DNA from 4 places in the Methylocystis rosea genome. Region 1 is predicted to be linked to each of the others. Evidence: predicted binding sites of a transcription regulator. Region 1 holds the regulator's gene; each other region holds the start of a gene.
What was found. The regulator LexA, encoded in region 1, represses DNA repair genes until DNA is damaged. The targets are predictions, from matches to a motif close to TGTTCNNNNTGTGTTCNG.

Region 1 (4,211 bases):
CCGCGATCTTTCATCGCGCGTCTTTCCGCTGCGGGTGCGAGGATTGGCCGAGGCCTTGCGCACGGCGCTGGAGCAGGAGCGGGCGCTACGCCGTCCGTTTCTCTGGCTGGTCGTCGCGTCAGGCGGCGGCGTCGTGCTCTATTTCTCGGCCGAGCGTGAACCTTCGCTGGCGCTTTGCCTTTGCGCGCTCGCCGCCTTTGCAATCTTGGCCGCGCTTACGCGCCGGCACGCCCGCGCCCATGCGCTTTTCCTGACGCTCGCTTTCATCGCCCTTGGCTTTGCGTCGGGCGCCTGGCGGACGGCGCGCGTCGCGGCGCCGATCGTTCCACGCGTCGGCATCGGTGAGCTGACCGGCTTCGTCGAGGAGGTGGATCTACGCCGGGCCGGCGCGCGCTTTATCCTGCGCGTCGCGAGCGCCGAAGGCTTTCCAGACGACATCGTTCCCTCCCGCGTGCGTCTGACGACGCGCGGCGAGCCGAATTTTTCGGCCGGCGACTTCATCGCCTTCAAGGCGCGGCTGATGCCGCCGGCGCGGGCGGCGCTCCCCGGGGGCTATGATTTCGCGCGGGACGCATTTTTTGCGCGCATCGGCGCGGTCGGCAACGCGCTTGGACGAATCGAGACGATGTCACCGCCCGAACCGGCGCCATTTTCGCTGCGTTTCTTCGCGCACGTCGACCATATGCGCAACGCCCTGGCGATGCGCGTCTATCGAATCATCGAAGGCGACGCCGGCGCGATCGCCGCCGCGATGGTGACGGGCAAGCGCGACCTGCTGTCGGAAGACGCCAAGAGCCTCATCCGCCGGGCCGGAATTTTTCACATCATCACCATTTCCGGCGTTCAGATGACGCTCGTCGCCGGCATCTTCTTCGTCGGCTTTCGGCGCCTGTTGGCGACGTCGCAAACGCTCGCTCTGAATTATCCGATCAAGAAATGGGCGGCGGCGCTCGCCATGCTCGGCGCCATTCTCTACGACATCGGCACGGGCTCGCGCGTCGGCACCGAGCGCGCGCTAGTGATGACTCTCATCATGCTTGCGGCGGTTCTCTTCGATCGGCCGTCGCTGTCGATGCGCAATCTGGCGCTTGCCGCGCTCTTCATCATCGCTTTCGAGCCGGAGGCGTTGCTCGGCGCAAGCTTTCAGCTCTCCTTCGCGGCGGTGGCGGCCTTGATCGCGGTGTACGAATGGCGCGGCGAATATCTCGCGAAGCGCCGCATCGACGATCGCGCGCCGCAAGGGCGATGGGGCGCGCTCCGTGAAAGCGTCGCCGAGCGCCTGCTGCACGGACCGGGCGCGGCGATCTTCGCAACGCTATGTGCGACCTCGGCGACCGCTTCCTTCATGGCGAATGATTTTCATGAGCTCAGCCCCTATGTGCTGATAGGCAATCCGCTGACGTTGGCGATCATCGAATTCTTCGCCGTTCCCTGCGCGCTCGTCGGCGCCGCGCTTTACCCCCTGGGCCTCGACGGCTTCATCTGGCGCTATCTCAAGCTCGGCATCGACCTCGTGACCTATCTCGCCGGGCTGATCGCCAGCGCGCCCGGCGCGAGCCTGCCGGTCAAAGCCTTTGCGCCCTGGGCGATCCTGTTCCTTTCGCTTGCGGTCCTGTCGCTCGTGCTATGGCGCACTTGGGCGTGGCGCGCGCTCGCCATTCCTCTCGCCTTGATCGGACTGATGGGCGCGAGGAGCGGCGCGCCGTTTGATCTGGCCGTGCCGGCGACCGGAGAATCGGCGGCGCTGCGCCTGCCGTCCGGACAGCTCGCCGTCCTGGGGCAAAAACCGAGCGCTTTCGCCGCGGAACAATGGTTGCGCGCGGACGGCGACGCGCGCCAGTCCGCGGATGCGAGGAGCGGCGTCGCCTGCGACGACACGGGTTGCGTGGCGAAGGCCGTCAACGGCCGCTTTGTCGCGCTCGTCGCCGGGCGCGGCGGCTTCTTCGAAGACTGCGCGCGCGCCGCCGTCATCGTGACGCCGCTCTACGCGCCGTTAGGCTGTGCGGCGGAAATCGTGATCGATCGCCGCAGACTGTCCGAAACAGGGGCAGTGGCTTTGAGGTTCAAGGCGGAGGGCGTCGAATGGACGACGGCGCGCGCGATCGACGAGGATCGGCCCTGGTCGCCGGCGCCCCGCAATCGCCGCGCATCCGGATTTACCGCGCCGCTGAGCGATGAAGAGCGCAGCGCGGAAGATGCGCGCGCAATGGAGCCGCTTGAGTAGGGCGGAGCAATTCACGCGTCATTGCGAGGAGCGTAGCGACGAAGCAATCCAGGGGGAGGCCTCAAAGCGCTGGATTGCTTCGCTTCGCTCGCAATGACGGCGTTGCCAGAAACTAATATTTCCGCAGAAGGCTCACGAGCCTGCCCTGAATGCGCACGCGATCGGGGCCGAAGATCCGCGTCTCATAGGCGGGATTGGCGGCCTCCAACGCGATCGAGGCGCCGCGCTTGCGCAGGCGTTTCAGCGTCGCTTCCTCATCGTCGATCAGCGCCACGACGATGTCGCCGGTGTCGGCGCTGTCCTGCTTGCGGATCACGACCGTATCGCCGTCGAGAATTCCGGCTTCGATCATCGAATCGCCGCGCACTTCGAGCGCGAAGTGCTCGCCGCTCGAGAGCAGGTCGGGCGGCAGGCTGATGGTGTGGCTACGATTCTGGATGGCGGAGATCGGCGTGCCGGCGGCGATGCGCCCCATGACCGGAATGGCGACCTGACGTTCGCTTTCGTCCTCAAAACGTTCGCTGAGCGGCCGGACGCGCCCGAGATTCCCCTCGATGACGGACGGCGAGAACTTGCCGTTGCGCCCGCCCGCGGTGCGCGGCGTGGCCGATTCAGGTAGACGCAGAACTTCGAGCGCGCGGGCGCGATTGGGCAGGCGGCGGATGAATCCGCGTTCCTCAAGTGCGAGAATCAGCCGATGAATCCCCGACTTTGACCGCAGGTCGAGTGCGTCCTTCATCTCGTCGAAGGACGGCGGCACGCCCGACTCCTTCAGACGTTCATGAATGAAGCGCAATAGATCGTTTTGTTTTTTGGTCAGCATCGCCGCACCGCCCCGCAAGCCGAATCGTTGATTTTGGCTGAGCCGCAGCTTCTGGCTCGATAACCTAAACAAATCATGAACAGAACGATATCGGTTCTTACTGCGTTCCGCAAGCCATATGTTCACGCTTTGGTTAAACCATCATCGTGACGATCTATGTTCGCTTCGCGTGCGCCGTGTTAGACGGGCCGACCCAAATCGAGGAATTCGCCGCGCTCATGTCACAGGTCGTCACCCGCTTCGCTCCGTCGCCCACCGGCTTTCTGCACATCGGCGGGGCGCGCACGGCGCTGTTCAACTGGCTTTACGCTAAGAAGCACGGCGGCCGGATGATGCTGCGTATCGAAGACACCGACCGCGAGCGCTCCACGCAAGCGGCGATCGGCGCCATCATCGATGGCCTGCAGTGGCTCGGCCTCGAATGGGACGGCGACATCGTCTACCAGTCCGCGCGCGCCACGCGCCATGCCGAGGTCGCCGAAGAGCTGCTGGCGCAGGGACACGCCTATCGCTGCTACGCCACGGCGCAGGAGCTCGAGGAGATGCGCGAGAAGGCCAAGGCGGAAAAGCGCCCTTGGCGCTACGACGGCCGCTGGCGCGATCGCGATCCCTCGGAGGCGCCCGCCGGCGCGCCCTATGTCGTGCGCATCAAGGCGCCCCAGGACGGCGAGACGATCGTCGACGACGCCGTGCAGGGACGCGTCGTCTTCCAGAACAAGGATCTTGACGATTTCATTCTGCTGCGATCGGACGGCGCGCCGACCTACATGCTCGCGGTCGTCGTCGACGATCACGACATGGGCGTCACGCAGATCATTCGCGGCGACGATCATCTCACCAATGCTGGGCGACAGACGCATATCTATCAGGCGATGGGTTGGACGATTCCGGCCTTCGCGCATATTCCGCTGATTCACGGACCGGACGGCGCCAAGCTTTCGAAGCGCCATGGCGCGCTCGGCGTCGACGCCTACCGCGCGATGGGCTATTTGCCGGCGGCGCTGCGCAACTATCTCGTTCGATTGGGGTGGTCGCAGGGCGACAAGGAGTTCTTCACGACGCCGGAGATGGTCGAGTCGTTCGATCTTTCGCAGGTGCACCGTTCGCCGGCGCGTTTCGATTTCGCCAAGCTTGAAAATATGAACGGCCATTATCTGCGCGATA
Region 2 (4,211 bases), 670 kb from region 1:
GGGAAGAAAGACGACAGTCATCCACAGGCGCTTCGTCGCAACGTCGAGCCAACAGATCGCCTTTGCGTAGCGCTGAAAACCCTCCACCTCGGGCAACAGAAAATCGAGCGGATGCACGTCGCCGACAATGATATCCATCGGCGCCAGTCCGTCGATCGTGCGACGGATGGCGGGCGCGCTGTCCTGCCATGCTTTCCGGTCTTTCTTGAATTTGGCGACGGCGCGGTATTTGCTCTCCGCCTTGACGATGTGAAGCGGGATGGCACAGGCACCGTTCGGCGGCTCGAAGCCGCGCTCCCTGACGAGCTTCTCAAGGTGACGTTCGGCGTCCAGACGGATCGCGGAAATGCCTTCCGACGCCTTGTGCCAGCCGCGAATGCGAGTTTTCAGCGCTTCCGCAATGGGCTCCAGTTCATTCCCCAACCCGACTTCGCGCACCCAGGCGTCGAATTTCACTGTGACGATCGTGCGTTTCGTCCGGTGATCGCTGCGCTTGGCGCGACACAATGCTCTGACGCCGTTGCATTGATAGTCCGCGAGGAAGCGATTGAGCGAGCGCGTGCTGTAGCGCCGAAATGTGCCCGAGCCCTTGATGTCAGGCAGCGGCCTTCCGCTCCATGCGCGAAGGATGTTCGCGTGGGCGACGGAGCCCGGCTTCGTCGCTTCGACCTCTTCGACAAAACGGGAGAACCAGTCCAGCACCGCAGCGGAGTGGGTTGCAAAGGTTCGCGGCATAACGGGCGTTGAAGGGCCGTTCAAATGGACCTTCAGGCGGTCTTGAACGTCGATTGGAAGGGAGTCGACGCGAACTTGATATTGAACGCCAGCCTTCCCGCCGCGACCGTGCACTTGACGAATGTCCAACTTGGCTCCGCGCCAAGTGCTTGCTTGCCCAGCAACGATCCGGGAAATTGCAATCTCAATCGCTCGCTTCGTTTTACCTGTTGCCTCCGCTATTGCGACTGTCGATACGAATGCATTCATGGCGCGCCATTCGCCTTTTGAAGCGCGGCGGCAACAACACGCTCTCGAAGCAAGTGGGACCGCATCCCGTTCCGATATCCTCGCAGAGAGCGTTCAACGGTTTGCCGATTAAGGGCGTTAGCGATACACCACGCGTTAAGCGTTGTGCCCTGCGCCACGAAACCCGCGCGCACCATCAGATACAAATCTTCTGACGGCGCGACCGTGAGGCGAATGTTGTGCGAAATTTGGCCCATAATTGATGAAAAATACACCTGACGATGCCTATGTCAAGGCTGAGAGTGGAGGGACGCGCACCGTTGAGCATTTGCGGGCCGCTCTGAAGCAAAGACGTGTAAAGCTGACAGACGTAGCGCGTGATCTTAATATTCCATACAGGTCATTGCAGAACTATTTTAATAAAAATGACATGCCGCTTTCGCTGTACGAGCAAATATGTCGGTTCGCGCGCATTCCACGGTCGTATCCGATGGATGGTTGCCGGATGAAGCTTGATGTTGAAAACATAAAGACTGCCCTGGTTGATGTTTTAGGTCAGAAGCTGCCATCAGTGAGCGTCAACACATCGCGGGAAAGCGGAATGAATATCGAAATTGGAAATCCTCCAGCGGAAGATCGCGACTTTAAGTCTCTAAGAGCCGCTGCATCAATGATCGTGCTCTTACTCGACAGCAAGTATGATCGAATCTGTGAAGCCGAGTTAAACGGGCCCTTGGACGACGCATAAGGCAGGCGAGACTTTCGCCAATATGTTCGCCAATCGCCTCGCTGGGCGGGAGGCTTTCGCGAATCCAAATTGCATAATTCATTGTTTTGACGTGTTTTGATAAGTTCTGCGGCCACGCGCGAGTTTCGCCAATAGGTTCGCCAATGTTCCGCAATCTAAGTGGCCTGTTTTTAAATCAGACACGGTTTTGGATGGACAAATAGCGATGTCCGCCGAGGACTAACAATTATGTCCGCTCCAATTCGAACAAAAAAAGAACTTGGCAAAAAGAACAAATCATGCACACTGGAGGTCAGGGTCAAGCGCGCTGTCCCCCTTCTCGCCTTGGCGCGTTTGGCCCCGCCCCTCGCAGCCGCATTGCCGCGCCTAGCTAACCGTGTCAGAAGGAATTTCAGCCGTGAGCCAAGCCAATCTCCGCCTCGTGGAAGGGACGTCCGTGGACAAGACCAAGGCGCTCGACGCCGCGCTGTCGCAGATCGAGCGCGCCTTCGGCAAAGGCTCGATCATGCGGCTCGGCAAGAACCAGAAGGCCGTCGAGATCGAGACGATTTCGACCGGCTCGCTGGGGCTCGACATCGCGCTGGGCGTCGGCGGCCTGCCCCGCGGCCGCGTCGTTGAGATTTACGGGCCGGAATCCTCGGGCAAGACCACCCTCACCCTGCATGTCATCGCCGAGGCGCAGAAATTGGGCGGCGTCTGCGCCTTTGTCGACGCGGAACATGCCCTCGACCCGATCTACGCCCGCAAGCTCGGCGTCAATCTCGAAGATCTCCTGATTTCGCAGCCCGACACCGGCGAGCAGGCGCTTGAGATCACCGACACGCTGGTGCGCTCGGGCGCCGTCGACGTGCTCGTCGTCGATTCGGTCGCGGCGCTGACGCCCCGCGCCGAAATCGAAGGCGAGATGGGCGACGTGCAGCCCGGCCTGCAGGCGCGGCTGATGAGCCAGGCGCTGCGCAAGCTCACCGCCTCGATCGCCCGCTCCAACACGCTCGTCATCTTCATCAATCAGATCCGCATGAAGATCGGCGTAATGTACGGTTCGCCCGAGACGACGACCGGCGGCAATGCGCTGAAATTCTACGCCTCGGTGCGGCTCGACATCCGCCGCATCGGCGCGATCAAGGACCGCGACGAGACGACCGGCAACCAGACCCGCGTCAAAGTGGTCAAGAACAAGGTGGCGCCGCCGTTCAAACAGGTCGAATTCGACATCATGTATGGCGAAGGCGTCTCCAAATTCGGCGAATTGATCGATCTTGGCGTCAAGGCCGGCGTCGTCGAGAAATCGGGCGCCTGGTTCTCCTACGACAGCCAGAGGCTCGGCCAGGGCCGCGAGAACGCCAAGAGCTTTTTGAAGCAAAATCCCGAGGCCGCGCAGCGCATCGAACAGGCGATCCGCGAGAACGCCGGGCTGATCGCCGAGCGTATTCTCGACGCGCCCGATGACAACGAGGCCGGAGAGGCCTAAGCCACCCTACGCGTCGTATGCAATCGCACTTCCGGCGCTGCGCGCGCCGGTGATTTGGAACTGGCGAGGGGGCCTGGCGCCCCCGCGCCATTGCCGTTTCCCCCCGAAACTGTCATATCGCGCAGGACGAAGCGCGCGACGGCGCCGCCTGCCGCAGCCTTCGCCGCAACCTCGGGCCGTCGCCTGTTTCGTTGAAACGAAAAGCCGCTCCAGGTTATTGTTTTAACGCGTCTCCCGCATCGGCGCAGAAGCCGCTTCGGCGACGGGAGCGCATTCGCGAGCCGTGACCGCATGAGTGGCGTCAACCAGATCCGCACCGCCTTCCTCGACTATTTCGCGCACAAGGGGCACGAGAAAGTCGCCTCATCGTCGCTCGTGCCGCACAATGATCCGACGTTGATGTTCACCAACGCCGGCATGGTGCAATTCAAGAACGTCTTCACCGGCGTCGAAAAGCGCGCCTATGCGCGCGCCGCCTCGGCGCAAAAATGCGTGCGCGCCGGCGGCAAGCATAACGACCTCGACAATGTCGGCTACACCGCGCGCCATCACACCTTCTTTGAGATGCTCGGCAATTTCTCCTTCGGCGACTATTTCAAGGAAGGCGCGATCGAGCTTGCCTGGAACCTCATCACGCGCGAATTCGGGCTCAACGTCGATCGGCTGCTCGTCACCGTCTATCACGACGACGACGAGGCCTATGATCTGTGGAAAAAGATCGCCGGCTTCAACGACAGCCGCATCATCCGCATCGCCAGTTCCGACAATTTCTGGAGCATGGGCGATGCCGGCCCCTGCGGCCCCTGCTCGGAGATCTTCTACGACCAGGGCGAGGCGCTCAAAGGCGGTCCGCCCGGCAGTCCGGACGAGGACGGCGACAGATTCCTGGAGTTCTGGAACCTCGTCTTCATGCAATATGAGCAGGTGGCGCCGGGACAACGCGCGCCGCTGCCGCGCCCCTCGATCGACACCGGCATGGGATTGGAGCGCATCGCCGCGCTGATGCAGGGCGTGACCTCCAACTACGAC
Region 3 (4,211 bases), 820 kb from region 1:
GTCCGGCGCCTTTTTCCAGTTTCGAACGCCGATCGCTCTAAATGCATTTTGATAGCTGCCTTCGAATTGGACGATATTCATGGTACCGCCCCAAGAAGAACCGTCGCTTCCCCTTGCCCAATAACTCCATTGACCAAGTACCGTAGGCGGGCAGAAAACGCCAAGCATAGTGCATGTCAGGCCAGCAACGTCTTTCTTCGCATCGTCCCACTTGCCAACAGTGAAAACGTACAGGCATGCGCCCCCGAGCAGCAACACGAGTAAGATGATCGTCATCTGCGCTGCAGCCAGTAGCCGGCTACCGCCACCATGAATCAGCACTTTAAAATTTTCGAAAAGTCGATGCAGTAACAGCCACGCAAGAGCCCACGCGTTCTTCGGCAACCCAATCAACTGATCGTGCGCTACTCGTGTTACTCGTCTGAGCCTAGTTTCTTTGGGGGGAACATTCTTTTGAGCGTTGGCTCCGTCGATTACCGCAACCGCATCGTGGCTCTCTGGGTCCCTCGTTTGGAGGAGACGCTGAGTAACGACATGCCAAATTGATTCGCCGATCCGGCGCAAAAACGTCGCTGCCATGACCTACCACTCCAGTCAAAGTTCCACTCAAACCAATACTGGAAATGCTCGCATATTTTAGATTGAGGCAAATTGATGTCAAGAGAACAGATAATATGCCCTCTCGCTACCTTGCCAAAAAAAGCGTTAACTCAGCCATATCAGGGCGTCTGTCTCCACTACTAATCCCCCATGACCGAAAGCCATCTCGAATCCAGGGCAAAGCCTTTTTACCGGCACCTCTATGTCCAGGTGCTCGCGGCCATTGCGCTTGGCGCGCTGTTCGGCTGGCTGGCGCCGCACGCCGCCGCGCAGGACTGGGTGAAGGCGCTCGGCGACGGCTTCGTCAAGCTCATCAAAATGGCGATCGCGCCGATCATTTTCTGCACGGTCGTCTCCGGCGTCGCCCATATCGAGGACGCGCGCAAAGTCGGCCGCGTCGGGCTCAAGGCGCTCCTCTATTTCGAGATCGTCTCCACATTCGCCCTCGCGCTCGGCCTGCTGATCGGAAATCTTGCGCAGGTCGGCTCCGGCTTCGCCGGAAAACCCGACCCTTCCGCCATCGCCAAATATACGGCGCTCGCGGAAAAGCGCGGCGGCGTCGATTTTCTTCTCGACATCATTCCCGACAGCGCGATCGGCGCCTTCGCCAAGGGCGATATTCTACAGGTCCTGTTGTTCTCGCTGCTCTTCGGCTTCGCGCTCTTAGCGCTCGGCGAGCGCGGCCGCGCGCTGCGGGTGATCATCGACGACGTCGGCCACGCCATGTTCGGCGTCATCGCCATCATCATGAAGGCGGCGCCGATCGGCGCCTTCGGCGCCATGGCCTATACGGTGGCGAAATATGGCTCAGCCGCGCTTCTGTCGCTCGCCGGACTCGTCGGTCTGTTCTATCTCACGGCCGGGCTCTTCGTCGTCTTCGTGCTGGGTGCCATCGCGCGCGCGGCCGGTTTCAACATCTTCAGCCTTATCGCCTATCTGCGCGACGAGCTGCTCATCGTGCTCGGCACATCCTCGTCGGAAAGCGCCCTGCCCGCTCTGATGGAGAAGCTGCAATGGCTCGGCTGCTCTAAGTCGGTGGTCGGACTCGTCGTGCCGACCGGCTATTCCTTCAATCTCGACGGCACCAACATCTATATGACGCTGACGACGCTGTTCATCGCGCGCGCGATGGGCGTCGAACTGGATCTGTCGCATCAGGCGACCATCCTCATCGTCGCCATGCTAACGTCAAAAGGCGCGAGCGGCGTTTCAGGCGCGGGGTTCATCACCTTGGCGGCGACCTTGACGGCGGTCGATCCGCAGCTGGCCCCAGGCATGTCGCTCGTGCTCGGCGTCGATAAATTCATGAGCGAGTGCCGAGCCTTGACCAATTTCATCGGCAATGGCGTCGCCGCCATCGTGGTCGCCGCCTGGGAGGGCGAGCTGGACCGCGCACGGCTGACCGCAGGGCTCGCACGCAAGATTGATCCTTCCGATGTCGCGATCGGCGTCACGACGGAGTGAGGCCAAGGGCCGCCGCCGCCCGCAACCGCTAAGCTTCGGAAAAAGAGAACAAAATTCCGCTGTGCTTGCACGATGTTACGAGCGCTGCTAGAACAAAAATCGAACGTTCTGGGGTCGAGAGGCGCGACAACATCAGCTGTGGACAAGCCGAGCCGGCGCCCCCCGGGACCGGCCTTTGCACTAGAGTGCCACGCGTCAAGCAAGCGGAGAGCGACATGGCGGGCAGCGTCAACAAGGTGATCCTGATCGGCAATCTCGGCCGCGATCCGGAGGTGCGGACGCTGCCGTCCGGCGATCGCGTCGTCTCCTTCTCGGTGGCGACCACCGAGTCCTGGCGCGATAAGAACACCGGCGAGCGCAAAGATCGCACCGAGTGGCACAATGTGTCGATCTTCAACGAAAATCTCGGGAAGATCGCCGAGCAATACTGCCGCAAGGGCTCCAAGATCTATCTCGAAGGCCAGTTGCAGACCCGCGAATATACTGACAAGGACGGCAATCAGCGCAAGGCGACCGATGTCGTGCTGCAGCGTTTTCGCGGCGAGCTGACTCTGCTCGACAGCAAGGGCGGACGCAGCGAGGGCGACTACGACAGCGGCTACAGCCAGAGCGGCGGATCCTTTGGCCGCTCCTCGCCGATGGAGCGCGGTCCCGCCGAGCGGCGTCCCGCCCCGGCCGGCAAGCTCTCCGACCAACTCGACGACGACATTCCCTTCTGATCCCAGACGCGCTCTAAGAGCGACCGTGCGACGCATATTGGAGGATGATGTCGGCCGCCCGAGCGCTCGGCGTTCGACCTGTCTCGAGCAGGCGCGTGCGGACGCGCTTGAAGGCCGCGAGCTGCGCTTCGCGCGCGGCGCTCTCGCGCAAGAGCGGCCTCAGCGCCTCGGCGAGCGCGCGCGGCGTCGCCGCCTCCTGCAGGAATTCCGGCACAATATTCTCGCCGATGACGAGATTGGGCAGCACGATCGATTCGACTTTGACGAGAAAGCGCAGCAACGATTCGACGCGCGAGACCTTATAGGCGACAGCCATCGGAACTCCGGCGAGCGCAAGCTCCAGCGTCGCGACGCCGGACGTCACAAGCGCGGCGCGTGCATTTCGGAACGCGGCGAATTTCTCCGCCTGGCCAATCAGACGCGGCGTCAGCGGCCATCCCCGCAGTTCACGTCGCAAGGTCTTCTCAACATTCGGCGCGACAGGAATGACGACCTCGAAGTCGGCGCGTTCGCGCAAAAGAAGTTCGAGGGCCTCGCCGTAAATCGGCGTCATGCGCCGCACTTCCGCCAGACGCGACCCGGGCAGAACGAGCAGCGACCGCGCCGCGCCGCGATCGTGAGAAGGCCGCGTCAGCTCGTCGAGCCGCTCGACGAGCGGATGGCCGACATAGACGCATCGCGGCCCGCCAAGGCGAACATGCGCCTGCGGCTCGAAGGGCAGCAGCGCCAGCAGGCAATCGACATAGTCGCGCATGGCGCGCGCGCGGCCGGGCCGCCACGCCCATACGGTCGGGCTGACGTAATCGATGATCGGCAGGTCAGGTCGGGCGGCCCGCACGCGACGCGCGACGCGATGGGTAAAATCCGGCGCGTCGATGATGACGAGACAGTCCGGCGCCTGATCGACGACCGCTCGCGCCGTCTGGGCGATGCGCCGGACAAGGCGCGGCAGCCGCGCTAAGACCGGAATGAGGCCCATCACCGCGATGTCTTCGAGCGGAAACAGCGAAACGAGGCCCTCGCGCGCCATCGCCTCGCCTCCGACGCCGGCGAAAACGGCCTCCGGACGCGCGGCGCGCAAAGCCCGCATCAGCGCTGCGCCGAGTTGATCGCCAGAGGCTTCGCCAGCGACAAGGAAGATGCGCGGCGCGCTCATGGTTCAGCGCGCGCGCGAGGCGCGCAAAGCGGCCGCGTCGAAGGCGCCCGCAAAAATTCAACGATCGCCGCAACGTCTGCGTCATCCGCGAAATCTCGCGACAGACGGTCGATGCGTTCGCTCAGCGCGCGCGCCTCTCGTGCGAAGAGCAGGCCATACGCCCGGCGTAGCCGCTCGATGCGCTCCGGCGCAAAACCGCGCCGCTGCAGGCCGACGCGGTTGAGGCCGAAAAGATGGGCGCGGTTGCCCGACGCGAGCGTAAAGGGGATGAC
Region 4 (4,211 bases), 710 kb from region 1:
TCAACGGCGTGATCGGCGACGGCTCGAACGCGGTCGGCACGATCAACGGCGTGATCGGCGATGGCTCCAACGCCTTCGGCACGATCAACGGCGTCATTGGCGACGGCTCCACCGCGACCGGCTCCAAGAACCTCGTGATCGGCGACAAGTCCACCAGCACCGGCAACACCAACGCGGTCATCGGCGACAACTCCAGCGCGTTCGGCACGGTCAACGGCGTGGCGGGCGACAACTCCGCGGCCTTCGGCGCCTTCAACGGCGTGATTGGCGACGGGTCGCACGCGGTTGGCACGCTGAACGGCGTGATCGGCGACGGCTCGAATGCGGTCGGCACGATTAACGGCGTCATCGGCAAAGGCTCGAATGCGGTCGGCACCGTCAACGGCGTGATCGGCGACGGCTCCAACTCGGTCGGAACGTTCAACGCCGTCATCGGCGATAAGTCCACCGCGGTCGGCAACACCAACTTCGTGGCTGCCGACACCGCCCAGGCCTTCGGCTCTGGCAACTTTGTCATCGGCGACAAGGGCACCGCCGTCGGCACGAATAACGCCGCGATTGGCAAGAATTCGTTTGCCGCCGGCGTGGGTTCGAAGGCGATCGGCACGAACGCCGTCGCCATCGGAAACAACGCCCAGGCGGGCGCGAAGGGAGCTAACGCGATCGCGATCGGCACGAACGCGAAAGCCACTGACTCGGTCGCGATTGGTTTGAACTCGACCGCGTCGAACGGCGGCACGGCCGTGGGCGATTTCTCGACCGCGACGGGCCCTCTCTCGAACGCCTATGGCTTCGGCTCTAAGTCGACCGGCTTTGGTTCCTCGGCGACCGGCGCGTTCTCGAACGCGAGCGGCGTTGCCGCCACGGCCTCCGGCACGGGCTCGAACGCCAGTGGGTTCGGCTCCACCGCGACTGGCGCGTTCTCGAACGCCAGCGGCGTGGCTTCCACGGCCATGGGCGTCGGCTCCAACGCTTCGGGCTTCGGCTCGACGGCGGTCGGCGCCGGCTCCTCGGCTGCATTTGCGGGCTCGACCGCTCTCGGCGCGGGCGCAGTCGCCAACGCTCCGGGCCAGATCATGCTCGGCACGGCGGCCAACACCTACCAGGCGCCTGGCATCACCTCTGCCGCGAGCCTGGCCTCGCAGGTTGGCGTGACCAAGTTCACCACCACGGACGCCCAGGGTCATCTCGCGACTTCGGCCTTCGGTCCGCAGGACATCCAAGGTCTGCAGGCCGGCGTCCTTGGCCTGTCGCAGAGCGTGTATGACCTCGGCAGAGGGGTGCAACGCGGTTACGAGGGCACGGCCGTCGCCGTCGCGCTCGGCGGCGCCAGCTACCTGCCGGACAACAAGTTCTTCTCGGTCACCGGCAACTTCGGCACCTTCCGTGGTCAATACGGCCTTGCCGCTCAGGCGCAATTGCGCTTGAACGAATGGGCGGTGGTCAATGCCGGCATCGGCGCGGGCCTCAAATACGGCGGCGTCGCCGGCCGTGCGGGCGTGACCCTGGCTTGGTGATCCATGATCGTGAAGGTCAAGACAATACTGCTCGCGGCCCTAGTGGCCGCGAGTTTTTTTCCGACGATGGCTTCGGCGCAGTCGCCTAAGCCGGCGCCTAAGCCTGGGACCTCAAGGCCGGCGCAAGCGCCCAGGCCCGCCGAGATCGACAAGAACGGGGTGCTGATTCTGGTCCGCTCGACTCTGCTCGCGCTCGATCAGGCCAACAAAACCGGCAATTATACGGTGCTGCGCGACCTCGGAGCCCCCGGCTTCCAGACGAACACGGCCGCCCGGCTCGCGGAAATCTTCGCCTATCAGCGCAACCAAAATCTCGACCTCTCCGGCGTCGCCGTCTTGGAGCCGCAGCTCAGCATGCTGCCGCAAATCGAGTCGACCGGCATGATGCACATGTCAGGGTTTTTCCCCTCCGTGCCGACGCAGATCCGTTTCGAACTGCTCTATGCGCCGGTCCAAGGTCAGTGGAAGCTGTTCGGCCTCTCGGTTTCGCTGGGATCTTCAGCGCCGGTGGCGCCGAGCGACGCGCCAGCCCCGAGCGCCGCGGAACAGCCAAGAGGCGGGACAGGACTTCGCCCCTCCGGGCAAAAGCCCTGAGGGCATTAGGGAGCGGCCTCGCCGAGGCGCCGGGACGGTTCGCCGTCCCGGCTTGTCACTGAACTTAATAATTTGGCCAGCAGCGGCGGCCGTAGGGGCCGAGATGGAAGCCTGGCGGGCAGGCGCGACCGACGCCGTATCCGCCCCACTGTCCGCCCCAGCGGCAGCCGCCATAGGGACCGCGATGGCCGTAAGGCCCGCAACCGCCATAAACTTGCACGATCGGCGCGCTCGCCGTCTCACTTGGCGCGAGCGGCATGGCGGCCTGGGCAGGGGCAGCCACAGCGGCCGCGAAAACCAGCGCGAGACCCGTCCTCAATTTCATCTCCAATCTCCTCCTTAGACCAGATTAACGCGCGGCTGGCGCGCCGCGCCCTCAGAATATCAGCGCGTGAACCGAAACTTGGCAATTGCAATCTGCGATCTAGGTTAGTGCTGGCGCGGCTATGTTCATATAATGTTCTTGCGCTGAAATCGCGCGGCAGTTAAGCTGTCGACGATAATTTGCGCAAAAGAATTTCTCGGGAGCGCGCGATGGCGGTGAGGGTGGCGACGGTCGCGTTCGAAGGCGTCGAGGCCCGTCCCGTCGACGTCCAAGTGCAGATTTCGAGCGGCGCGGTCGTCTTCAACGTCGTCGGCCTCGCCGATAAGGCCGTCGCCGAGTCGCGCGAGCGAGTGCGCGCGGCGCTGATCGCTTCCGGTCTGGCGCTGCCGGCGAAAAGAATCACCGTCAATCTCGCTCCCGCCGACATGCCCAAAGAGGGAAGCCACTATGACGTGCCGATCGCGCTTGGCGTGATGGCCGCCATTGGAGCCATTCCCTCCGACGCGCTGGAAGGATTCGTCGTGCTTGGCGAACTTGCGCTCGACGGAACGCTGACGCCGACGGCGGGAGTCCTGCCGGCGGCGGTGGCCGCCAACGCCCGGGGCTTGGGACTGATCTGTCCGAGCGAATGCGGGCCGGAAGCGGCCTGGGCGTCGAGCGATATGGAGGTGATCGCGCCGCGCTCGCTCATCCAACTCGTCAATCACATCAAGGGCGCGCAGGTTCTAGCCCGGCCTGAGCCGGCGGTGCGCAGGCTCGCCGCCGATCAGCCCGACCTTTCCGACATCAAGGGACAGGAGACCGCCAAGCGCGCGCTCGAAATCGCCGCCGCCGGCGGCCACAACCTTCTGATGAGCGGCCCTCCGGGCGCGGGAAAATCGATGCTCGCCGCGCGGCTGCCGTCGATCCTGCCGCCGTTGACCCCGCGGGAATTGCTCGAAGTCTCGATGGTTCATTCGGTGGCGGGACAGATTGCGGGAGGCGAACTGACCGACCGGCGGCCATTTCGCGCGCCCCACCATTCCGCCTCGATGCCGGCGCTGGTCGGCGGCGGCTCCCATGCAAAGCCTGGCGAGATTTCGCTTGCGCATAACGGGGTCCTTTTTCTCGACGAATTGCCCGAGTTTCAACCGCAAGTGCTGGACAGCCTGCGTCAGCCGCTCGAGACCGGCGAGGTGGCGGTGTCGCGCGCCAATCATCGCGCCGTCTACCCAGCGCGCTTTCAGCTTGTGGCGGCGATGAATCCCTGCCGTTGCGGTCATGCGATGGATCCGGGCTACGCCTGCAAGCGCCAGCCCAATGAACGCTGCGTCGCGCAATATCAGGCGCGGCTTTCGGGACCGCTGCTCGACCGTTTCGATGTGCAGATCGAAGTGCCGGCGGTGACCGCCGCCGATCTCGTGTTGCCGCCGCCGTGCGAGGGTTCGCGCCAGGTCGCGGCGCGCGTCGCGCGCGCGCGCGAGATTCAGCGCGCCCGCTACGATGCGCTCTCGTTGCCAAGGGTCGCCGCCAACGCCGCCGCGCCGGCGGCGGTGATCGAGCGCGCGGCGCGTCTCGACGCTGCGGGCACAGCGCTGATTCGGGACGCGTCGGAGCGCTTCGGCCTCACGGCGCGCGGGTTTCACAGGGTCTTGAAGCTCGCGCGCACCATCGCCGATCTCGACGGCGCTGAATCCGTCGGCCGACCGCATCTCGCGGAAGCGCTTTCCTATCGCGCGGGACTTGCGTTCGGGCGCCTTGCGGCCTGATATGGGCGCATGTCCTTAAACCATATT

Region 2: recA (recombinase RecA) is a predicted target of LexA. The motif match lies at 1,954-1,971, and genes of this name have one in related genera.
Region 3: ssb (single-stranded DNA-binding protein) is a predicted target of LexA. The motif match lies at 2,153-2,170, and genes of this name have one in related genera.
Region 4: EHO51_RS11025 (YifB family Mg chelatase-like AAA ATPase) is a predicted target of LexA. The motif match lies at 2,559-2,576, and genes of this name have one in related genera.

The regions. Positions count from the first base shown of each region.
Region 1 covers NZ_CP034086.1:1,558,442-1,562,652, reverse strand. The annotation lists gene EHO51_RS07585 (ComEC/Rec2 family competence protein) at 1-2,224, shown strand, start outside; gene lexA (transcriptional repressor LexA) at 2,337-3,047, opposite strand; gene gltX (glutamate--tRNA ligase) at 3,266-4,211, shown strand, end outside.
Region 2 covers NZ_CP034086.1:2,231,329-2,235,539, forward strand. The annotation lists gene EHO51_RS10815 (hypothetical protein) at 1-864, opposite strand, end outside; gene EHO51_RS10820 (hypothetical protein) at 1,226-1,711, shown strand; gene recA (recombinase RecA) at 2,109-3,182, shown strand; gene alaS (alanine--tRNA ligase) at 3,474-4,211, shown strand, end outside.
Region 3 covers NZ_CP034086.1:734,017-738,227, reverse strand. The annotation lists gene EHO51_RS03415 (hypothetical protein) at 1-579, opposite strand, end outside; gene dctA (C4-dicarboxylate transporter DctA) at 751-2,064, shown strand; gene ssb (single-stranded DNA-binding protein) at 2,280-2,783, shown strand; gene lpxB (lipid-A-disaccharide synthase) at 2,797-3,939, opposite strand; gene lpxA (acyl-ACP--UDP-N-acetylglucosamine O-acyltransferase) at 3,936-4,211, opposite strand, start outside.
Region 4 covers NZ_CP034086.1:2,273,008-2,277,218, reverse strand. The annotation lists gene EHO51_RS11040 (beta strand repeat-containing protein) at 1-1,517, shown strand, start outside; gene EHO51_RS11035 (hypothetical protein) at 1,521-2,111, shown strand; gene EHO51_RS11030 (GCG_CRPN prefix-to-repeats domain-containing protein) at 2,176-2,436, opposite strand; gene EHO51_RS11025 (YifB family Mg chelatase-like AAA ATPase) at 2,646-4,184, shown strand; gene EHO51_RS11020 (ATP-binding protein) at 4,194-4,211, shown strand, end outside.